One region of the Photobacterium gaetbulicola genome, then DNA from elsewhere that is predicted to be linked to it. Evidence: predicted binding sites of a transcription regulator. Region 1 holds the regulator's gene; each other region holds the start of a gene.
The links. The regulator CRP, encoded in region 1, controls carbon source genes, mostly activating them, when cyclic AMP is high. The targets are predictions, from matches to a motif close to TGTGANNNNNNTCACA.
Positions count from the first base shown of each region.

Region 2: a site for CRP is predicted at 1,816-1,831, ahead of nagE (N-acetylglucosamine-specific PTS transporter subunit IIBC). Genes of this name have one in related genera too.
Region 3: a site for CRP is predicted at 3,608-3,623, ahead of mlc (sugar metabolism global transcriptional regulator Mlc). Genes of this name have one in related genera too.
Region 4: a site for CRP is predicted at 3,242-3,257, ahead of udp (uridine phosphorylase). Genes of this name have one in related genera too.

Region 1 is NZ_PYME01000004.1:48,721-54,137, forward strand. It holds gene C9J03_RS04395 (hydrolase) at 1-913, shown strand, start outside; gene C9J03_RS04400 (YheU family protein) at 1,112-1,333, shown strand; gene C9J03_RS04405 (phosphoribulokinase) at 1,439-2,308, shown strand; gene C9J03_RS04410 (OsmC family protein) at 2,439-2,843, opposite strand; gene crp (cAMP-activated global transcriptional regulator CRP) at 3,114-3,746, shown strand; gene C9J03_RS04420 (hypothetical protein) at 3,933-4,121, shown strand; gene C9J03_RS04425 (DUF1338 domain-containing protein) at 4,201-4,998, opposite strand; gene astD (succinylglutamate-semialdehyde dehydrogenase) at 5,043-5,417, opposite strand, start outside.
Region 2 is NZ_PYME01000045.1:9,621-15,037, reverse strand. It holds gene nagA (N-acetylglucosamine-6-phosphate deacetylase) at 1-879, opposite strand, end outside; gene nagB (glucosamine-6-phosphate deaminase) at 894-1,694, opposite strand; gene nagE (N-acetylglucosamine-specific PTS transporter subunit IIBC) at 1,951-3,441, shown strand; gene C9J03_RS25175 (beta-N-acetylhexosaminidase) at 3,682-5,417, shown strand, end outside.
Region 3 is NZ_PYME01000007.1:167,683-173,099, forward strand. It holds gene C9J03_RS08490 (hypothetical protein) at 1-2,605, opposite strand, end outside; gene queE (7-carboxy-7-deazaguanine synthase QueE) at 2,782-3,462, opposite strand; gene mlc (sugar metabolism global transcriptional regulator Mlc) at 3,714-4,928, shown strand; gene C9J03_RS08505 (LON peptidase substrate-binding domain-containing protein) at 5,009-5,417, opposite strand, start outside.
Region 4 is NZ_PYME01000011.1:21,603-27,019, reverse strand. It holds gene ygjK (alpha-glucosidase) at 1-1,611, opposite strand, end outside; gene udp (uridine phosphorylase) at 2,274-3,041, opposite strand; gene C9J03_RS11255 (LysE family translocator) at 3,429-4,052, shown strand; gene C9J03_RS11250 (GNAT family N-acetyltransferase) at 4,101-4,922, opposite strand; gene C9J03_RS11245 (CopD family protein) at 4,930-5,373, opposite strand.

The DNA.
Region 1 (5,417 bases):
TTTGCGCCGCAGGCCATTGTTCATGCCCCTTACCCAGCGGATCGAGACGCCGGATGGTGACTTCCTCGATTTGGCCTGGACTGCGCCTGCTGCCGACTGCCTGCCCCGCCAACCGGTGCTGATCCTGTTCCACGGCCTGGAAGGCAGCTTCCACAGCCCCTATGCCAACGGTTTGCTCCATGCCGCCAAGCAACAGGGCTGGCTCGGGGTAATGATGCACTTTCGCGGCTGCAGCGGCGAGCTGAACCGCAAGCCACGCGGCTACCATTCGGGGGAAACCAGCGATGCCCGCTTTTTCATCCAGTGGCTGCGCCAGCAACTCCCCGGGCGCCCTTTCTTTGCCGTCGGGGTCTCGCTCGGTGGCAATATGTTGGTCAACTACCTAGCCGAAAGTGGCGACCACTCGCAGCTTACGGCCGCCCAGGTGATTTCTCCCCCGCTGGATCTAGCTGCCTGCTCGGAGCGGATCCAGCAAGGCTTCTCCAAAGTCTACCAGCAGTACCTACTTGGCTCGATGAAGCGCAACCTGGGGCGGAAGATCGCCGCCCTGCCCGATGCGATGCCTCTCTCGGGCGATGATGCCAAACAGCTCGACACCCTGTGGCAATTCGACGAGTTCGTCACCGCGCCGCTGCACGGCTTCAAGGATGCCGCCGATTACTACCAGCGCTGCAGCGGGCTGCCCCGACTGGGCGATGTCGCCATCCCGTTGCGGGTGATCCACGCCAAGGACGACCCGTTCATGACCGAGGCCGTGATCCCCACCGACCCGCTTCCCCCCCATATCCGATATGATCTGTACCAGTACGGCGGCCATGTCGGCTTCGTCACCGGTTCGTGGCGCCAACCGGACTTCTGGCTGGAGAAGACAGTGCCAGCGTGGTTTCACAAAATCCTAGGTTCTAGCTCCTAGTTCAGGAGTGAAACTCTGGGTCCTGCAAACAGAATCTTAAAGCCGACAGCCTGTGTCAAACCTTTAACTTTCTAATATTTCAGGCTTTAACCCATAGGGCCATAGAACCTCAGAGCCTTAGAACCGCTCTTATCCCTCTACAACTGATGTATTTGCCAATATAATCGTCGTATCGTCTGCAACAGAAAAAGTGCCGTTATGAATATCCCTTGGCAAGACATTGATCCCGAAACCCTGACCAACCTCATCGAACATTTCGTCTTGCGCGAAGGGACCGACTACGGTGAACGCGAGCTGTCACTGGCCGCCAAGGTAGCCAGGGTGCGCCAGCAATTGGAAAGCGGCGAGGCGGTGATCGTTTACTCGGAACTGCATGAAACCATCGACATCAAATCCAAACGCCAGTTGGGTCACCGCTAACCCCTCGCAAATTCTGTCGACCCTGCATTTTTGACATCCCGGCTTGACCTTGCCGCCCAGCCCTGTTAATAACTCTTTCCGTTAATGTTAACGACAGGGTTTGTCATGTCTGCAAAACACCCCATTATTGCAGTAACAGGGTCCTCGGGGGCGGGTACGTCTACCACCTCCGAAGCATTCCGTAAGATGTTCAATATGATGGGCATCAATGCTGCCTGGCTTGAAGGCGACAGTTTTCACCGCTTCACCCGTCCGGAAATGGACGTCGAAATCCGCAAGGCCAAAGAGCAAGGCCGCCATATCAGCTATTTCGGGCCCCAGGCCAACGACTTCCCGCTGCTGGAGACTTTCTTCCGCCAGTACGGCGAAGACGGCAGCGGCCAGTTCCGCCGTTACCTGCACACGTTTGACGAAGCCGTGCCGTACAACCAGATGCCAGGCACGTTCACGCCTTGGCAGACCCTGCCAGAAAATACCGACCTGCTGTTCTATGAAGGGCTACACGGCGGGGTGGTTGATGGCGAGGTCAATGCCGCCCAGCATGTCGACCTACTTATCGGCATGGTGCCTATCGTCAACCTCGAGTGGATCCAGAAAATTGTCAGGGACACCCGGGATCGCGGCCACTCCCGCGAGGCGGTAATGGAGTCTATCGTGCGCTCGATGGATGACTACCTCAATTACATCACCCCGCAGTTTTCCCGTACTCATATCAACTTTCAGCGAGTACCAACGGTCGATACCTCCAACCCCCTCAGTGCCAAGGGGATCCCGAGCCTGGATGAAAGCTTCGTGGTGATCCGCTTCCGCGGGATCAAAAATGTCGACTTCCCCTACCTGCTGTCGATGATTCAGGGCTCGTTTATGTCGCGCCACAACACCCTAGTGGTACCCGGCGGCAAGATGAGCTTCGCGATGGAGCTCATCATGCGGCCGCTGATCCAGCAGCTGATTGATACGGGGAAGATCGGGTAAGAGCGGCGATAGGCGATAGGCGATAGGCGATAGGCGATAGGCGATAGGCGATAGGCGATAGGCGATAGGCGATAGGCGATAGGCGGGATTTTACTCTGCCCCTGGCCCATCGCCATCTTTTGCCGCAGTATTACTCTTCTACCACCTCATACGAATGGGTCATCTCGACCCCTTCCCCCAACATCAGGCATACCGAGCAGTATTTTTCCAGCGAGTCTGTCACCATCTTGGCCACAACGGCTTCATCCAAGTTTTCTCCGGTAACGACGAAATGCAAGTTGGCCGTGGTAAAAATACGCGGGGCCTGCTCGCGCCGAACCGAGGAGATCTGCGCTTCGCAACCGGTAATTTTCTGCCCCGCCGACTTGAGACCGTCAACCACATCCACCGAGCTACACCCGCCTGCAGCCATCAACACCAACTCCATCGGACTCGGTGCTTTTTCGCCACCGTTACCGTCCATAACCACGCTGTGGCCAGAATTTGACTGTCCTAGAAAGGTCATATTCTCGACCCATTTCACTCGTGATTGCATTGCTTTCTCCTTACAACTTTTAGGGGCTTTTGGCACTATCTAGCAACTGTGTGATCATGTGCACACTTATGACTACAAAATGGCCTTTTCAGATAGATCAATATCAAGAAAAGCGCGCCGAAAAAAGATAAAATCTGAACTAATTATTCACGTGAGCTTGCAGCCCAGCGGTTGACTGAATATCCTAAACGACGAGCTAATTATGATTAGGCCCAGCCTCATTTTGAAGGACGTCGTTGTTGGGCAACAAACGCAGAGGAAGTTAGTAATATGGTTCCAGGTAAACCTCAAACAGATCCAACTCTAGAGTGGTTTCTTTCCCATTGCCACATTCATAAATACCCATCAAAGAGTACTTTGATCCACGCGGGTGAAAAAGCAGAGACGCTCTACTACATCGTCAAAGGTTCTGTTGCGGTCCTGATCAAGGATGAAGAAGGTAAGGAAATGATCCTGTCTTACCTAAACCAAGGTGACTTCATCGGTGAATTAGGCCTATTCGAAGAAGGCCAGGAGCGTACCGCATGGGTTCGTGCCAAGACCCCTTGTGAAGTCGCAGAAATTTCGTTCAAGAAATTCCGCCAGCTTATCCAGGTCAACCCGGATATCCTGATGCGCCTGTCAGCACAGATGGCAAGCCGCCTTCAGGTGACCAGCCAGAAAGTCGGTGACTTGGCGTTCTTGGATGTTACCGGCCGTATCGCACAGACGCTATTGAACCTGGCCAAACAGCCAGATGCAATGACTCACCCAGACGGTATGCAGATCAAGATCACCCGCCAGGAAATCGGCCAGATTGTTGGCTGTTCCCGCGAAACTGTGGGCCGCATTTTGAAGATGCTGGAAGAGCAGAACCTGATCTCCGCCCATGGTAAAACCATTGTTGTTTACGGTACGCGCTAAGCAACCCGTTGAAACAAGTCGATCCCCAAAAGCCGCATCATGCGGCTTTTTTATTGCCGTTCGCCAACCCTTTTCATACTTACACAGCATTAGTGTCTAGTGCATCACTGTTTTTATGCTTGTATCTATTCCGTCCAATGCTACATTGTGCATATCAACCCTCATCACCTGTAATGGAATACCGGTATGGATATCGAACGCTATTCGCCACACAGCTCTCACCACGTACAGCGCGGGGTCATTTCACCGCTTCCAGATACCATCGAAATGACCGGGTTCAGTGACAGCCGCCACTATCTCGAGCAGCACGAAAGGGTGAAACGCTATCCGCCAGAAACGCACCTGGGCTACCCACTCGACAGTTTCAAGCATTAGTGCAGTCCATAGAACAAGCCTGCGACCACGGAGGCCACAGGCGCTAGGGCTTACACTAACCGCTGCGAGTACGACAGCGTCAGTTTACATCGGTACTTTCGAAGATCTTGTCAGCTGACGCCTCAACAAAACCGGAATACAGCTCACCGTCTTCCTTAGGGTAACGCTTGGCAAACTCATAGAAGCCGCCGGGAATGGTATAGACACCATCGGTAAAACCGACCTCTACCCTATCTGCCATGGTCGACGACTGCTCCAACATCACCTCGGGGCTCCCCTTGACCTCACCGCCTGAGCTATTGATTTCAAACCCGTTGTGGCGCAGCAGGTGATTGACCTCGGCCACCTCGGTAAACTGCTCGAGCTGATTGAGGCTGACGGTGAAATGATTGGCACCAAAGCCATGGGCGGCCAGCCAGCCGGCATACTCGCTCTCGGCCGCCAGCAACTCATAGGTCGCGTAGTCCAGGTCCCATAACCGGCCACCATACAAAAAGGCTGGATCATGCATGGCCTGCTCGGGCACCTGTTCAACCAGATCCCTGACCGTTTGCTGCAGCAGGGAGCTAAACTGGCCGACCATCAATTCGCTGATAAACACTTTGGGTGCCAATGGGTTGGGATGCTCAAAATGCTCGGCGTACAGCTTTTTGGCCTCGAAGTGGTAGCGGCCACACGGCTTGTAACCAAGCGCGATAAACGGGGCCGCCAACCGGTCAAGACCGACCATCGGTAAGTTAAATGTCCGCAGCGCAATATGGTCGTTGAGCAGCGGCTCCTCCTCGGTCAGCAGATCGTGAACCTGAGCAGCCGAGGGGCACAGACGCTGGATATAATCCTGCCATAACTGTTCAAATAGTTGCTCTACCCTTTCCATGTGCTCGCTATCCTCTTTGGCTAGTGAATGATTGACGATGGCTCTCACAGCGTGAGACCCGGTGAAAGCTGAGCGGGTAACTCCGGCTTCTCACCTTCCATCGATGCCATCGGGTATGCACAGTAGTCTGCCGCGTAATACGCACTCGGCCGTAAGTTCCCCGACGCCCCCGGGCCGCCGAATGGCGCATCGCCACTGGCTCCCGTTAGCTGGCGGTTGCGATTAACGATCCCGGCCCGGATATGCTCGACAAAATACTGCCACTCGCTGTCGTCGGTCGACACCAGACCTGCCGACAGGCCGTAGCGGGTATCATTGGCCTTCTCCACCGCCTCAACCAGCTCGCCGTAGCGGGCAACTTGCAGCAATGGACCAAAATATTCTTCATCCGGCAACTCGGCAATCTGGCTGACCTCGAT
Region 2 (5,417 bases), on a different contig from region 1:
ATCACGGTAATATACTTTCTTGCCGACAAAAATAAAGTGATCAATGTCTGCTCCTGCAGGTGCAGTTGCATCGGTGACCAAAACAAGTTTGTCGCCCTTCATGCGGTGTGCCATGCGAATGTTGGCATAATCGACGTGGAAACCGTCTGCAATCACCCCGGTATACACCTCTGGCGTGTCGTAGATAGCCCCGACCATCCCCGGCTCACGGCCAGCAATCGGCGTCATGGCATTGAACAGGTGGGTGGCGAAGGTGATGCCTGACGCAAAGCCTTTGCGAGCTTCTACGTAAGTCGCATTGGTGTGGCCGGCCGATACCACGATACCAGCTTCGACCAGTTGCTCGATATGGCTATGATCATTTTGTTCCGGCGCCAAGGTTACCTTGGTGACCACATCGGCGTTTTCGCAGATGGTGTTGATCATCTCGTTATCTGAGCGACGGATATGGTCAACCGAATGGATACCTTTTTTCATCACATTGAGGTATGGCCCTTCCAAGTGCAAGCCCAGTGAATGGTTCTGGTATTTGCTTTGGTATTCTCGCTCGGCAGCAATAGCGGCTTTCATGTCTTCGTCAGAAGAGGTGATAAGCGTCGGAAGGAAGCTGGTGCAGCCTGATTTCAGGTTGGCACGGTGCATGGTGTGGATGGTGTCGGCATTGACTTCGTCGTTGAGCATGACGCCGCCACAACCATTGAGTTGAAGGTCGATGAAGCCTGGGGTGAGATTGGCACCATCGAGATCACGGACTTCGATATCCGTTGGAAGTTCTGAGACTGGGCAGACCGCGTGAATGTTCACGCCGTCAATAATGACGGCGTGGTTATTCAGCACATCGCTACCGGTGAAGATACGGCAATTGGTTAGCGCGTACATGAATAACTCCTTTATTACAGGTGCTTGATGTTTTCAGCTTCTAGCTCTTGGAAGTACTTAACCGTCTTCACTTTCAGCTCTTGGGTTGATGGTTCATCACAAACAATCAGTGACTTAGGATGAAGCTGAAGCGCTGATACTGTCCATAGGTGATTCACAGAACCTTCAACGGCGGCCTGCAGGGCAAGCGCTTTGTTGTGGCCCGTTACTAGGATCATGATTTCCGCGGAATCTAGCAGCGTACCTACACCAATAGTTAGCGCGTATTTAGGTACCTGGTTGATATCACCATCGAAGAAACGGGAGTTCGCGATGCGGGTATCTTCCGTCAGGGTTTTGATGCGGGTACGAGACGCTAGTGAAGATGCCGGCTCGTTGAATGCGATGTGGCCGTCGTTGCCCACGCCACCCATGAACAGGTTGATTTTGCCGTAAGACTTGATTTTGTCTTCGTAACGCTGGCATTCCGCTTCGTGATCTTCCGTATTGCCGTTCAGCAAGTTGATATTTTCTTCTTGAATATCAATGTGATTGAAGAAGTTGTTGTACATGAAGCTACGGTATGACTCTGGGTGGTCAGCCGGAATACCAATGTATTCGTCCATGTTGAAGGTGACGACATGCTTGAAACTTACTTCACCGGCTTGATAAAGCTCGATAAGGCGCTTGTAAGTTGCTAGCGGGGTGCCACCAGTTGGTAGGCCCAGGACAAAAGGACGTTCCGCTGTTGGCTTAAATTTGTTAATACGATCAGCAATATAGCGAGCAGACCACAAACCTACATCTTTAGCTTCATTCAGTGGGATTAGTCTCACAGTGACACCTCATTCCATATATAAATTACAATTTAATCATAGCGTGTTATCGCATTTGTTTTGCATGATAAAATAAGTTTTATGATCGAGCTAGCAAAATCGCCCGTTAATTACCCTTACTGGTGACTGAGATCACAAATGATGACGTTTTAATTTGCGGGGCGAAATAAAATTCTTAAACTGCAAGTAACTTAATCGGGTAACTAAAATAAGTTATCCAACATCGAATCTAAGAAAACCATAGGGGGAACTAAGGGTGAATATTCTTGGATATTTTCAAAAAGTAGGTAAAGCGTTGATGGTGCCAGTTGCCACGCTGCCTGCAGCTGCAATTCTAATGGGTATTGGTTACTGGATTGATCCGAACGGCTGGGGTGCCAACAGTGCACTGGCTGCCTTCTTGATCAAAGCGGGCTCCGCAATCATCGATAACATGTCTGTACTGTTTGCTATCGGTGTTGCTTACGGTATGTCCAAAGACAAGGACGGTGCGGCGGCACTATCCGGTTTCGTTGGTTTCCTTGTTGTGACCACGCTACTTGCTCCAGGAACAGTAGCAAACATCCAAGGTATCGACGCAAGTGCAGTACCTGCGGCTTTTGGTAAGATCAATAACCAGTTTGTTGGTATCCTAGTGGGTATCGTTGCTGCCGAGATCTACAACCGTTTCTCGCATGTTGAGCTGCATAAAGCTTTGGCATTCTTCTCGGGTAAGCGCCTGGTTCCAATCTTGATGTCGATTGCCGGTATCTTTATTGCCTTTGTACTGATGTTCATCTGGCCTGCGGTATACAACTCGCTAGTAAGCTTTGGTGAAGGTATCCAGGGGCTTGGTGAGTTCGGTGCTGGTATCTACGCCTTCTTCAACCGTCTATTGATCCCTGTGGGTCTACACCACGCACTGAACTCGGTATTCTGGTTCGACGTAGCGGGTATCAACGACCTTCCTAACTTCCTTGGTGGTCAGGGCTCTATTGATGCAGGTGTTGCTGTTCCGGGTGTTACGGGTATCTACATGGGTGGTTTCTTCCCAATCATGATGTTCGGTCTACCAGGTGCAGCGTTGGCGATGTACCACACAGCTAAGCCGGAGAACAAAGAGAAAGTTGCTTCAATCATGATTGCTGCTGGTTTCGCTTCTTTCTTCACCGGTGTGACTGAGCCACTAGAATTTGCATTCATGTTCCTAGCACCAGGCCTATATGTACTGCACGCACTACTAACAGGTATCTCTGTGTACATCGCAGCGTCAATGCAGTGGATTTCAGGCTTCGGCTTCTCTGCAGGTCTGGTAGATATGGTGCTTCAGAGCCGTAACCCGCTAGCAACTAACTGGTATATGCTGGTTGTTCAAGGTCTGGTATTCTTCGGCCTATACTACGCAATCTTCCGTACGGTTATTATCAAGTTCAACCTGAAGACTCCTGGTCGTGAAGACGAAGATGAAACAGCTTCTGATGCCACTGGTTCTCAGGAAACGGGTGAACTTGCTAAGCAATACATCGTTGCGCTAGGTGGTGTATCTAACCTAGAAAACATCGATGCATGTATCACTCGTCTACGTCTAACTCTGAAAGACAGCAGCCTTGCTGATGAGAAAACGTTGAAAGCACTAGGCGCAATGGGTGTGGTTAAGCTTGGTTCGAACAACCTACAGGTTATCCTAGGCCCACTAGCTGAAATCGTTGCTGGCGAGATGAAAAAAGTATCGCCAAACGAAGACCTATCAGCGGTAAAACTTCCTTAATGACTTAGCCCTAAGTCATAGCTAACGACCCTATCGGCCTCCATTCGGAGGCCGATATTGATTCAGACTCAGCAATCACCTGTTACCTCGCACTGTATTAACCAAGATTTCCTTGCAGGCTCGTGCCTTTTTTAGCAAGGACGATACGTGGTGCCTGCGGTTTCAGATCATTGTTATGTTTGTTTGCCCAGAGGGGTACCAATGGTTGGTACTGCCCTGGTGATCGGGAAGGAGTTACTCGTGAGAACATTCAATTTAAGTCTACTTGCTTCTGTAGTCGCCTTGGCGACAGCAGGTTGTGCGCCTCAATCAACAGCGACTTCGGAACAGCAACTGGTCGATATGCTAGCTGAGAATTTGGGGGTCAACTACCAGGTTGTGACCAACCACGGTGCCAACGAGGGGCTTAACTGTCGCAAGCTGGCCGCAGAGTGGGCGTCATGTGATTTGATCAACCTGACACTGACTAATAACGGCCCGGCGCTGACCAATACTGATTGGAAAATTTACTTCCACAGTATCCGCATGATTCTGGATGTTCAGAACGAACAGTTCAAAGTAACGCATATCACCGGCGATCTGCATACGTTAGAGCCAACGGACAAGTTCCAGGGCTTCGCGGCAGGTGAGAGCGTGGTGATCCCGTATATCGGTGAATACTGGACGTTGTTCGAAAATGACTATATGCCGCGCGCCTATGTGGTAGCAGGTGACTCTGAACCGCGTACGCTGGCCAGCATGGATCACGATGATCCGGCCGCTTACCTCTCGCCAATCGATGGCGAGAACTGGAAGCGCGTACCGACCGACAGCAATATCCTGGCGACGGCGCAATCCCGCTTTGACAAGAACAGCGATGTGGCGCTGATTGCCGAGGAAGAGCTGGCGGGGACTATCATCCCGACCCCGCTGGAAACGCGCCTGACCGGCAGCGCGGTGTCACTTGCTAACGGGATCCGGATTGATAACCAGGCAATGCCAACCCCAATGCTGGAAGCAGCAATTGAGCGCATGGCAACCTTGGGAGTGAACAGCCAGGGCCAGTATCCGGTTAAGCTGGTGTTAGACCCGCAGAGTTTTGACCTGGCCAATAAGATCTCTGGTGCCTACCAGCTCGAAATCAACAATGGCCAAACGGTCATTACCGGTTATGACTATCAAGGTGCATTCTATGGCTTGCAGTCACTGATGTCGCTGATGGGAACCGGTACCGAGCAGATAATTCCAACCTTGGAAGTCACGGATGCGCCTCGCTTTGACTACCGTGGGGTGATGGTCGATGTCGGCCGTAACTTCCACTCGAAAAAGGCGATATTGCGTACGCTTGACCAGATGGCGGCGTACAAGCTGAACAAGTTCCATTTCCACCTGACAGACGATGAAGGCTGGCGTATCGAGATCCCGGGCTTGCCTGAGCTAACGGACATCGGTGGCCAGCGCTGCCATGACTTGTCAGAAACCTCTTGTCTGTTGCCGCAGCTGGGCTCGGGACCGGATAGCAATAACTTCGGTTCGGGTTTCTATAGCAAGCAGGACTATCTTGAGATCTTGGAATATGCCAAAGCGCGCGGTATTGAGGTGATCCCGGAAATTGATATGCCGGCCCACTCACGCGCAGCGGTTGTTGCGATGGAAGCGCGCTACCAGCGCCTGGCGGCAGAGGGCAATTTGGCGGCGGCTAACCAGTACCGTCTGATGGATCCGCAAGATACCTCCAATGTCACCACGGTGCAGTTCTACGACAAGCGCAGCTTCATCAACCCATGTATGGATTCTTCGCTGAACTTTGTCGACAAGGTGATCACTGAAATGGCGGCGATGCACCAGCAAGCGGGCATGCCGTTGAACACTTGGCATTTCGGCGGTGACGAAGCCAAGAACATCAAACTAGGAGCCGGTTTCCAGGATATCAATGCGACCGACAAGGTCGAGTGGAAAGGCGATTTGGACTTGTCAAAGCAAGACCAGCCGTTTGC
Region 3 (5,417 bases), on a different contig from region 1:
CATCCGTTTGCCAGCGCCCCTGGTGGTTGAAGGCTTTGATGGCCAGTTTCAAACCGTCGGTATCGGTGATTTGGATCCGCTCATTCATCGGGTACGACTCGTCAACTGACTCGTAATACAGCGTGCCGTCTTCTTCTATCTTCCAGCGAATGGCAATATTGAAACCACAACCGCTTTCATCAATATACGCCCCATCGAAAAATTCCCCTTGGAAAGTATCGCTGAGTTTCAGGTAGCGTGCTGACCCCGGTTGATTATCGCTGGCAAACGACAGCGCTTTATCGTCGCGGTCATCGCCACTCTGTCCCACTAACAGTGCCTCGGTGAAGATCGGGTTACGGCCGAACCAGATCTGTTTGCAGAGCTGGACCTGGCTGTTGTAGTTGGCAAGGCTTTCTTTCACAACCGGGGTTGCCGTGGTTTGATCCCAGCCAGAATCACCATCAAGGCAAGCGGCTAGGGAGCCCGGTGCATACTCGCGGGCCATCAGGCTGGTGATTTGCGCTTGCTGTCCCTGCTGGCTGAAGACCTTTATCGCCAGCAGGTTTTGCTGGTACTCATAGCTGGTCAGTGCCCAGTAATCGAATTCATCTTCAATGTTGGTGTTGCCGATAAGTTTTAGGTAGCCCTGCTCAGTGAAGGACCATGCACGGGATCCTGTTTCCCTAAGGGTATGGCGGTAGTGCTCCCAGCTGTTGTCGCTGCGCAGGATATGGGCTGTTATTTCTCCCTCCTCGCTGATCTGTACCAAGGTTTTGTCGGTGAGATCACCGACTGACTGGTTAGTGAAACGCTCGTCACCGCCACATTCGGTCACGGCATTGAGGAACAGCCCTTCATTGGCCAGGTCGGTGTCCCCGAAGGCACACTCGGCAAAGGGCGGCAAGTTGTCACGGGTGGCCGCGGCAAAAATCTGTGCTTTGGCATCATTATCAAAGCCTGAGGTATTGAATTCAGCGCGTTCGAGCAATACCTCGCCAATATTGACGAAACCCCGGTCCTCGATGAGGAAGAGATTGCGGCCATTGAACGCGTAGTCGTCGGCAAGTTGCTTGATGACGTCCGGTACATCGAACCGGATCACCGGTTTGCCCGAAACCGTGGTCGGTGCCCATACCCCGGTGTCCTGGATTGTCCACTCGTTGGCTGCAATGCGGCTCCAGTAGCGGACAGTAAAGAAATCATCACCGATGAACTCGGCGACAATATTGTCGCTAAGTTTGAAGCCGTTGACCTGATCAATAGTGATACCCACGTTGAACAATGGCGTCTTGATATCGTCAAGCGAAGTAAACCCGGCATCGGGAGTCAGGTATGGATAGGCGCGGCAGGTGTCCTTATCATTGGTATTGTCGCAAAGCAGGTAGGTTTCTTTTTCTGGCCGCCAGGTAAAGTAGAAGCCCGAGGCACCGTCCCCAAACGTCATTTCGTCTTCGATGTAGCGGGTGAGGTAATGGTTCTCCTTGCTTGACAAGAAATCGTGCATTTTCTTGCCTGACAGCGCGTAGACTCTGGCTTCCAGGGTCATACCTGACTCATCGTTGATGTTGAGTGCGGCGTCAGTGAGAAGCGCCGTTTTATCGGTGGCGAATTCGACCTTCAGATAGTCGAACAAGCCAAGCCAGATCCCCTGATTGGTCAGCACTTGCGAGCGGATGTCGTCGGAGCCAAAGCTGGTAGAGTTACTGAAGTAGGTGAAAACTTCCGTCAGGGTGATATCTTCACTGCCGCTTTTATCCCAGCTGAACTCACTGATTGTGGTTTCGTTGCCGTCATACGATGTCGTGTCGGCAAAAATCGCCTTGCCTTGGTTGCCCTCTGACGCACTGATTTCCCAATAACCGTCATTGAGGATGGCCAGCACATTGGCGGCGACAGCCGACTGTTCGGTAAAGAACCGCTCAAGCCGGCCTTCGGTCATGGTCTGAACAATAGTCAGGCTCATCAGATCTTTGAGCGTTAGTCCTTGAATACCGATTTTCGGGAAAAGGGTATCACGGATATCGATGGCGATCTTGTTGATGTCTTCTAGGGCGAGAGCAACCGCCCCCTGTGCCCCGGATTCGAAAACGTCAGTGAATACGCCCCAGCTTTCATCGGCGACAACTCGCTGGGCAAGGGCATAGTAGGTGAGCGATGACTCAAGAGAAATGGCTAGGCGCTCAGTGGCCAGCGGTGTCATGAGCAAACCGCTGGGTAGGCTCTCGCCTAGGGTGTACTCGGGAACTCCGTCCAGGTCAACCAGCAAGACGGCATTGATCCGCGCCCGGGTGCCCGCATCTAGGACATAGTTGCCATCTCCCTTGGCCTCTAGCCGGGTGATATCGATAGATTCAAAAATTTTCCCTTTGTCGTCCAGCCAGACAGCCGCGAAATTCTGTTCGGTAAGATGTTTAACTGCATTGGCATAGGCTGGGCTGATCAAAGAGAAACCTTGATTGGCGGCAAGAACCATACCGTCGGGTGCATCGACAGAAACCGTGAAGGTGGTTGAAACGGGCACGGGCGTGCCTGTAACGGGCTCGGCGGGCTTACCGCTGTCTCCACAGGCAGCAAGCAGCAGGCTACTGATAGCCAGCAGGGTATATCCCAGGTAACTGCGCATAATAATTTCCCCAATAGGTCACTGGATCATGAATCTTTATTGGTATTAGTTTCTGCTCAGTATAGATAGGGCAAAAAGATGCAAAGTTAAGAAAGGAGATGTGTCTCGGAGATAGAGCGGCTGTCCTGAAAGTAAGACAGCCGAATAAGGTAGCCTGTCACCTTGATGTCAAGCGACTACGCGATAGCGAGGTATTTGTGGGTCTGGATAGACAGGCGCCAGTTGCGCTTGATGCAGGTTTCGATACACAGCTCGGTCGCCCTCGGCTTCTGGCTGATTGGCTGCAGGGCGATATTGACGTTGGTCTTGAGCTGTTTTCCCGCGAGCAGTTCATCAAGCTGATCGATATCTTTTTGGGTACCGACAGGATGCTTGATCTCATCGGCACGTTCCAGCGCACTTGCAAGCACAGGAAGCTTGGCCTTCATGTTGATTTTGGGTGAAACCGTGACCCAGGTGTTATCCGTTGCCTGCACCTCAGAGGTACCACTGGTTTCGATCTGGCAGTTAAAGCCCGCTTGCTCAAGAGCGGTAGTAAGCGGCAGCAAATCGTAGATACAAGGCTCGCCGCCGGTGATCACGACATGTTTGGCGGTGTAGTGCTGCTGGGCAAGTAAATTAACGATGCCCTGGGCATCTAGCTCGGTCCAGATCGGGGAGTCTCCGGTCTTTTCCATGACGTCTTCGATAGAGCCGTGATCCTGAGGTTCAGCACTCCAAGTTTGTTTGGTATCGCACCAGGCACAGCCCACAGGGCAGATTTGGAGCCTGACGAAAATGGCAGGTACACCGGTAAATACACCTTCACCTTGGATTGTTTCAAAGACTTCGTTAATTTTGTACACCGTTAACCTCATGGTGGGGGATTTTGCGACCGGGCATTATCGCAAAATTGCATGGAGCTGTCTTTATATCGGTTAATTTTTGTAGTTAAAAAAAAGGCAATAGTTTTGCGGTACAATGAGAGCTGGGGCAAAAATTGCTTTGTTTTTCATGAATCGTCGTGACCCTTGTCACGGACTGAACATTATCGACTTCACAATTACTTCGCAAAGTAAAAAAATTCAATTTGTATTAAATGATAACAGAATTTACCGGGAGTTTAGGCATGTATGTCGCTCAGCCAGGTCACATAGACCATATCAAAAGAAATAATGCCGGCAGCGTGTACAAGCTTATTGACTTGTTTGGCCCCATCTCCCGCATTGAGCTATCCAAACGTAGTCAGCTAGCCCCTGCGAGTATTACTAAAATTACCCGTGAGCTCATTGAAGCCCACCTAATCAAAGAAACCGCTATTCAGGAATCTTCCAGCCGGGGCCGCCCTGCCGTTGGCTTGGTGCCTGCCAATGAAGGCTGGCAGTTTTTGTCTATCCGCCTGGGGCGGGGCTACTTAACCATCGCTTTGCACGAGCTGGGCGGGGATATCCTGGTGGAAGAGCGTCAGGATATCGATGTACTTCATCAAGATGAAGTTCTGAAAAAGCTGATTGCCGAGATCCACACTTTCTTTGCCAATCATGTTGGCGAACTAGATAGGATCACGGCCATTGCCGTGTCACTGCCGGGACTGGTAAATTCTGATGCCGGTATGGTTATCCAGATGCCCCATTACGATGTTCACAACCTCGAACTCGGGCCTGCAATCCATGAAGCAACAGGGCTGCCGGTATTTATCGGTAACGATACTCGCTCTTGGGCACTGGCCGAAAAACTGTTCGGTAACTCTCGCGATGTGGCCAACTCCATTTTGGTGTCTATCCATCACGGTGTCGGCGCCGGTATCGTGCTTGACAATGTTGTGCTGCAAGGGCGAATCGGTAACGTGGGTGAGCTGGGTCATATCCAGATCAAACCCTACGGCAAACGTTGTTTCTGCGGTAACCACGGTTGCCTAGAAACGGTGGCCAGTGTAAAGGCTGTTATCGAGCAAGTTGATCAGAGGCTACGGGAAGGTCACCCCTCGTCGCTTCATGGCAAGACGCTGACGGTAGAGCGGATTTGCGAGGCGGCTATGGCCGGCGATACATTGGCCCGGCAGGTGATTGTTGAACTAGGCCACCATTTAGGCCAAGCCATTGCAATCATGGTTAACCTGTTTAATCCCGAGAAGGTGTTGATCGGGGGTGAATTCAATCGTGCGAAAGATATTTTGTACCCGGCGATCATGGATTGTGTCCGCAGTCAGTCGCTGCCGGTGTACAACCGGGATTTGGTTATTGAGCAGAGCTCGTTCTATACCCAGGCGACTATGCCGGGCGCTGCGCTGGTGAAACAAGCCATGTACGATGGTCATTTGTTGATGAAGCTGATTGAGGGTTGACTAGCGTTGCCGCTGGCTCAGGTAAATATGTCTTTGTAAAAATTCACATCCACAGACATATACTTGACTAAATTGTCACATTAGCTGTCACTTTTCAGTTGTTCGTCAATGACATTGTGCAGAAAGGAGAGGGCTGCCCGGTGATCATTACGGCTCATGAACCATTGCTTCTGGTTGGTTTCCAGGGGCAACAGTTCTAGCCAGCGCTGGCATACCCAAGTCATGTCATTGTAATCGGGCAAGGGGTAATTCTCAGCATGCTCGGGATATTCATCGAACAGGGCTTTCAGGCTATTGGAGATATCCCGGTCGACAAACTTGATTTGGCTTGGGGTCCAATTGGATATTGGAGTGACATCGCCAAACCGCAAACCATCTTCTTCTTGCCAATGTTTATTGATCAGGAACTTTTCAACGCCTTTGATGGTAATGCCTAGTAGACCATCTGGGAGCTGCTCGAAATCCGTGATGATTACCCGGGTGCCGAAA
Region 4 (5,417 bases), on a different contig from region 1:
ATTTCCTTTTTGCTCAAGGATATTTTCTTGGCCGACAGCACCTACCAAATCATCATCGGTCTTAACCCACACATACATGTAGCCATCATCGGTATTATGCGCCGGGTCCACTGCCGCACCATACTCCGGCACCCCGTTGCCATTATGGTCTCGGTTGGTCAGCCACCAATCGTGATAAGCCACCAGCTTAGGATACATCTCATCAATCCAGGCCTGGGCATCTGCCGGACGGTCGAACTCGTTTTTAAGCGCGTTATACACTTCCATCACCGACCAAGCCGCCAGGGAAGGTTTGGTATTACGCTCGTTCCAGTTCTCGGAGCCGGCACCACCGCGGTTTTCCGGCAAGGTATACGTGACGACATCAAGCAGGTAGCCTTTGTCCTGCGGCCTGATCGGATCGTCTTCCTGCACCTGGTATTCAAATACCGTGCGGATATTGTCCATGGCCACATCTGGGTTGAAGTGCGCCATGGCGTAAGCCTGTTTCCAGGTATCCCAAGGCCAGGTGAGGTTACCGGAGAACCAACGCGCCGTTACCGATGGCGTCACCGTTGCCTGGTGGACATCACCGGCAGCCGAACGCCAGTTACCGTTCAGGGTCATAATGGCTTTTACGCCAACCCGCGCCTGTTCATCGGTCGCCTGACCGTTGACCATGCCCGATGACAGGTAACCCGCCCAACGCTCATCGGCAGCTATCATGTATGGCTGCGGGTTGTTGAGAATATCCGTTACTTTGCCTGTTTCTTTCGTTACCTCCGCACCGTTGTGCAGGTGGGAATAAGTGGTGTAGATGCTCGCAGTGCCCTTTGCTGACAGCGGCTGGTGGCCAACAGAGGCGTACGAGATTTCGTTTGGCATCACATGTGTTTGGGTGCTGACCGAGCGGGCAATACGGAACTCACTGTCATCATCGTTGCGAATTGCCCAGTTGCCTTTCATGTCACCGAAAGTGATTTTCAGGCCATTATCCGTGGCGTGGATTTGGCGATTGTATTCCGGATACATCTGGTCAACGGTCTGGTTTTCGTAACCCGGTGTCGAGCGCGCTTTTTGCAGCAGCTCACCGTCCCACAACAATTGCAGATCCATGTCCTGACTCGTCAGGTTAGTCAGTTTGGTTTCAACCAACGAGGTTCTATCGGTGACAAAGCGAAGCACCATCTGCACTTCAAGCTTATCGGTTTTCAAGATCTGTACCAGCGCCCCCGGTGTGCTGTAGACCTTAGCTTCGGCTGCGGAAAGATCAATCGTCTCGCCGCTGATGGTATCGGTGATGTGAAGTTTGTCGAAGGTCTGGCCCGACATGAAATGCGCATACTCCTGGGTCACCTGCATGATACCGCCAAAAGAGCCATAGCCTTGTTCGTCTGCCGGTAGCAAGTGACCGTGCCAGGCCCCGTTGTCAACAAACGCGTTAAACTTCAAGTTGCTGTATTCGTCATAATCGCGCAGGTACTCTGGCGCGCCACTTCTGTCGATCACATTGATAAAATCGTTGCTCGGTAACCCGGCTTCTTTTTCTGATTTGCTACTGCTGCTATTACACCCCGCCAATGCCACGACGGAACCAATCAACACGGCTAAACACGTTTTACGAAAAGTCATTAAAAAATCCCCCGATGTCACCCGCCGCCGTGATCTGTGCGATTCTTGTATTGGCTGGCAGGCGCTTTTTTATTTACACATAACAAGCTTGTTTATTAACGGAGGAAATAATAATAAGTAAAACTTTAAGTAAAATAGATCGCCGTCACAGTAAAATTTTTCAGTAAAACAATTAATCAAACCGCCTTGAATAACCATCCGGAATGAAGTGAAAAGTAATTCATAACAATCAGTTAAGTTCGGAATCAATATCACAATCAACTTTTTACTAAATTTTGATTTCCTGCAAGCAGATCACTGTTGGCAAAATGGTTTCTTTGTTACTCAAAGAAACTGATAAAAACTGTCGCTGCCAATAACTATGGACTCAGGGTCACGTAATGGAGCCTGTTCATTTTCATTACCGACAGAAACATGCGCCATAGATGCAACAAAACCAACAACAGTTTATTTCAAATGTTACCCAGGCCTTGCTTATGTAACAGCAACCGGCTTGGGCACAGCCCCCTGCATGAGCAAAATATCGCCAGTATATTTATGCAAGTGAAACCACAGGCAAGGTACCAAACGACAGCCGCTGCATGTGCGGTTATTGGAAGTAAAAAAAAGCCAGCTCAATTGAGCTGGCTTCTCTACTCGGTATCCGGCTGGGTAATAACCGATTACTCAGCAAGCATACGGCGGGCTGCTTCAACTACAACCTTGATAGAGCGCGCTTCTGTTTCTTTCAACGTTGCGTGATCCGGAATTTCTTTCTGAGTGCGGTTGATAATAACACCAGCAACACAGCCGGCACGAAGGCCTGAGCTTGCACACATGGTTAGCAGCGTTGCTGATTCCATTTCGAAGTTAAGCACGCCCATTTCCTGCCACTCTTTCATCGAGCCTTGGAAACGACGGACAATACGACCAGAGAATGTGTCGTAACGCTCCTGACCTGGGTAGAACGTATCACTTGATGCGGTTACGCCTGTGTGAACGGTCGCACCATCGGCATCACATGCCGCTTTCATTGCTGTAGCCACATCGAAATCAGCTACCGCAGGGAACTCCATTGGGGCAAAGTGCAAGCTTGCGCCATCTAGACGGACGGAACCCGTCGTTACGATCATATCGCCTACGTTGATGTGCGGCTGGATAGCACCGGTTGTACCGACACGAAGGAACGTACGCACACCCAGCTGTGCCAACTCTTCAACAGCAATTGACGTAGACGGGCCGCCAATACCGGTAGAACAAACAACAACAGACTTACCATCCAACTTAGCGCGGTACACCGTGTATTCACGAGAGCTTGCTAGAAACTCAGGGTTATCCATTAGGTTTGCGATTTTTTCAACTCGTGCCGGGTCACCAGGAATAATGGCTAGCTCTGCACCGTTAAGATCTGCTTTGTTCACACCCAAATGGAATACTGCGTTGTCAGACATAATCATATCCTTTCTATTGTTGCCGCCTGGTAGGGAAATTGAGGCCAGCGGCTGATTAGTTTTGTTTATACCCAAATGGCTTCAACATGAAGATCCCAGCGCTGAGTCAGCTATCTGGTAATCACTTGGGTATAAACCGTTTATTCATAATAAGAGTTCGTAAACACATAATTACGATAGCTGATAAAAATTAGCATTTGAGTGATCACAATCACACTAAGAGAAATTGCATTAATTTCATGTTTCACAATAAAGTGACAAAGATCACCAAAAAACGTTTGCCCGTGCGGCTTATCACACTATTTTTTGTTATTGAGTTAACTGATAATATTTTTTCAATTATTCTCGTTGCCCCGTCAGTATAGTTAACCGCAAGGATGTTAATTGATGATCGACTTCGCCATTTTGGCTGTTTTTATTCCTACTTTCTTTTTCGTCTCGGTTACGCCTGGAATGTGCATGACGCTATCGATGACGCTGGGTATGACGATTGGGGTTCGCAGAAGCCTGCCAATGATGTGGGGGGAGCTGATCGGGGTCGCATTGGTTTCCATCGCTTCTGTGGTAGGTGTGGCAGCCATTATGCTCAACTACCCTGCAATGTTCCTGCTACTAAAATATCTCGGTGGCGGCTATTTGTTCTGGCTGGGGATCCAGATGTGGCGCTCTAGGGGCAAGCTCGCAATTCCGGATAATATCGATGAGGAAGTGGATACCTCTGCGGTCGGATTGGCCATACAGGGGTTTGTTACGGCCATTGCCAATCCAAAGGGATGGGCATTTATGATTTCGCTGCTGCCCCCGTTCATCAATACCGGCAACGCCCTGTTACCACAGCTGTCGGTGCTGATCAGCATTATCCTAATCACCGAATTCAGCTGCCTGCTGCTGTATGCAAGCGGGGGGCGTACACTGCGCCGTTTTCTGCAACAGCGTGGCAACGTACAGATGCTAAACCGGATTGCCGGTTCGCTGATGATGGGCGTCGGCATCTGGCTGGCCGCAGGATAACTCGGCATAACAAACAGGCATCCTGCAAAAGGATGCCCCATCCAATCTCTATGGCTGCTTGCCCGGCTCAAAAATATAGGGTGTGGTTGTTGAAACAAAAACAAAGCCATGCTTTTCAACAATGGGGCGACTCATCTCAGAAGCATCAATAATTAAATATTGTTTGCCCCTCTTTTTCGCTTCGTTGATTCGCTTGTTGAGCAATAACGAATAATGTCCCCTTCCCCGGTATTCAGCGATAGTACTACCACCCCAGATCCCCGCAAACGGACTCTCATCGTTATAAACTATCCAGGCCGAGGTTACCGGTTTGCCGTCATCATACACAACGTAGATAGCGATATTATCCGGGGTTTGGGTCTTCATATTGAGCAGATGGGCATATTGCCAATCGAAATTTCCGCCCCAGACCTGCTCCTGCACGCTGACAGCATCTCTGATCCCTTTGGCATCAAACACTTCAACTATCCGGCTGTCATCAACCTCACGCCCAGAGACGGTTGACAGTTCTAGCGCCATAAAGGATTCTGACTCTTCTTGTTCAAAGCCAAAACTCAATAACAACTCACCAATATTCTGCGGTAAGTCTGTGCAATAAGTCTTCCATTCAAATGCTTTACCCAATTGAGAAAAGTAAGCCACTTCCCGTTCAATAGCAGCCTTGGCAGATTGCTCGTTGAGACCGTAAAAAGAGATGTAACTCCCTTCGGGGTTATCTGAAACAAATTTAATCACACCATCCGTATCAATCACCTTTCCATAGAGATCATTGATAACCTTTCTTTCATGCTTGTTGTAAGCATGCATAACATCCGTTGTGTTCATGACTCCTTCTCTCCCTATTACTGCACCTGTTAAACGATTCAGCATCCTCCTATCATACCAGCCAGCCAACCCGGAAAGAGACACCAACCAAAACAAACAGCACAGAAATCACCGTTACCGGAATAATATGCCACGCCATATCCCACAGATTCGCCTGAGACAATTTCGGTATCACTCTGAACCTTGCGTCCAGCGCAAATATTACGGTTAGCGCTAGCAACAGAAGTTTGGCCATGATCCCATGAGCTAAAGGAATGCTGGTATCAAACCACAAAGTCATATCCGGTAGCATTCTGTATGCCAGCATGAGTCCTGTAACAACCTGGATGATCAACGCTGGCATACCGATTTTTTCGTATACCTGCTCAAAATCCAACAACTGCTGTGGATTGCGATTTTTTAGCACCGACGGCAAGACTACCAGCGACAATACAATATGCCCGCCAGTCCAAATAGTTGCGGCAATAATATGCAATGCTAGTAACAACCCAAACATTCTTCCCTCCATCTTAATCATTGACAGTCATCTTGGGCAAACTA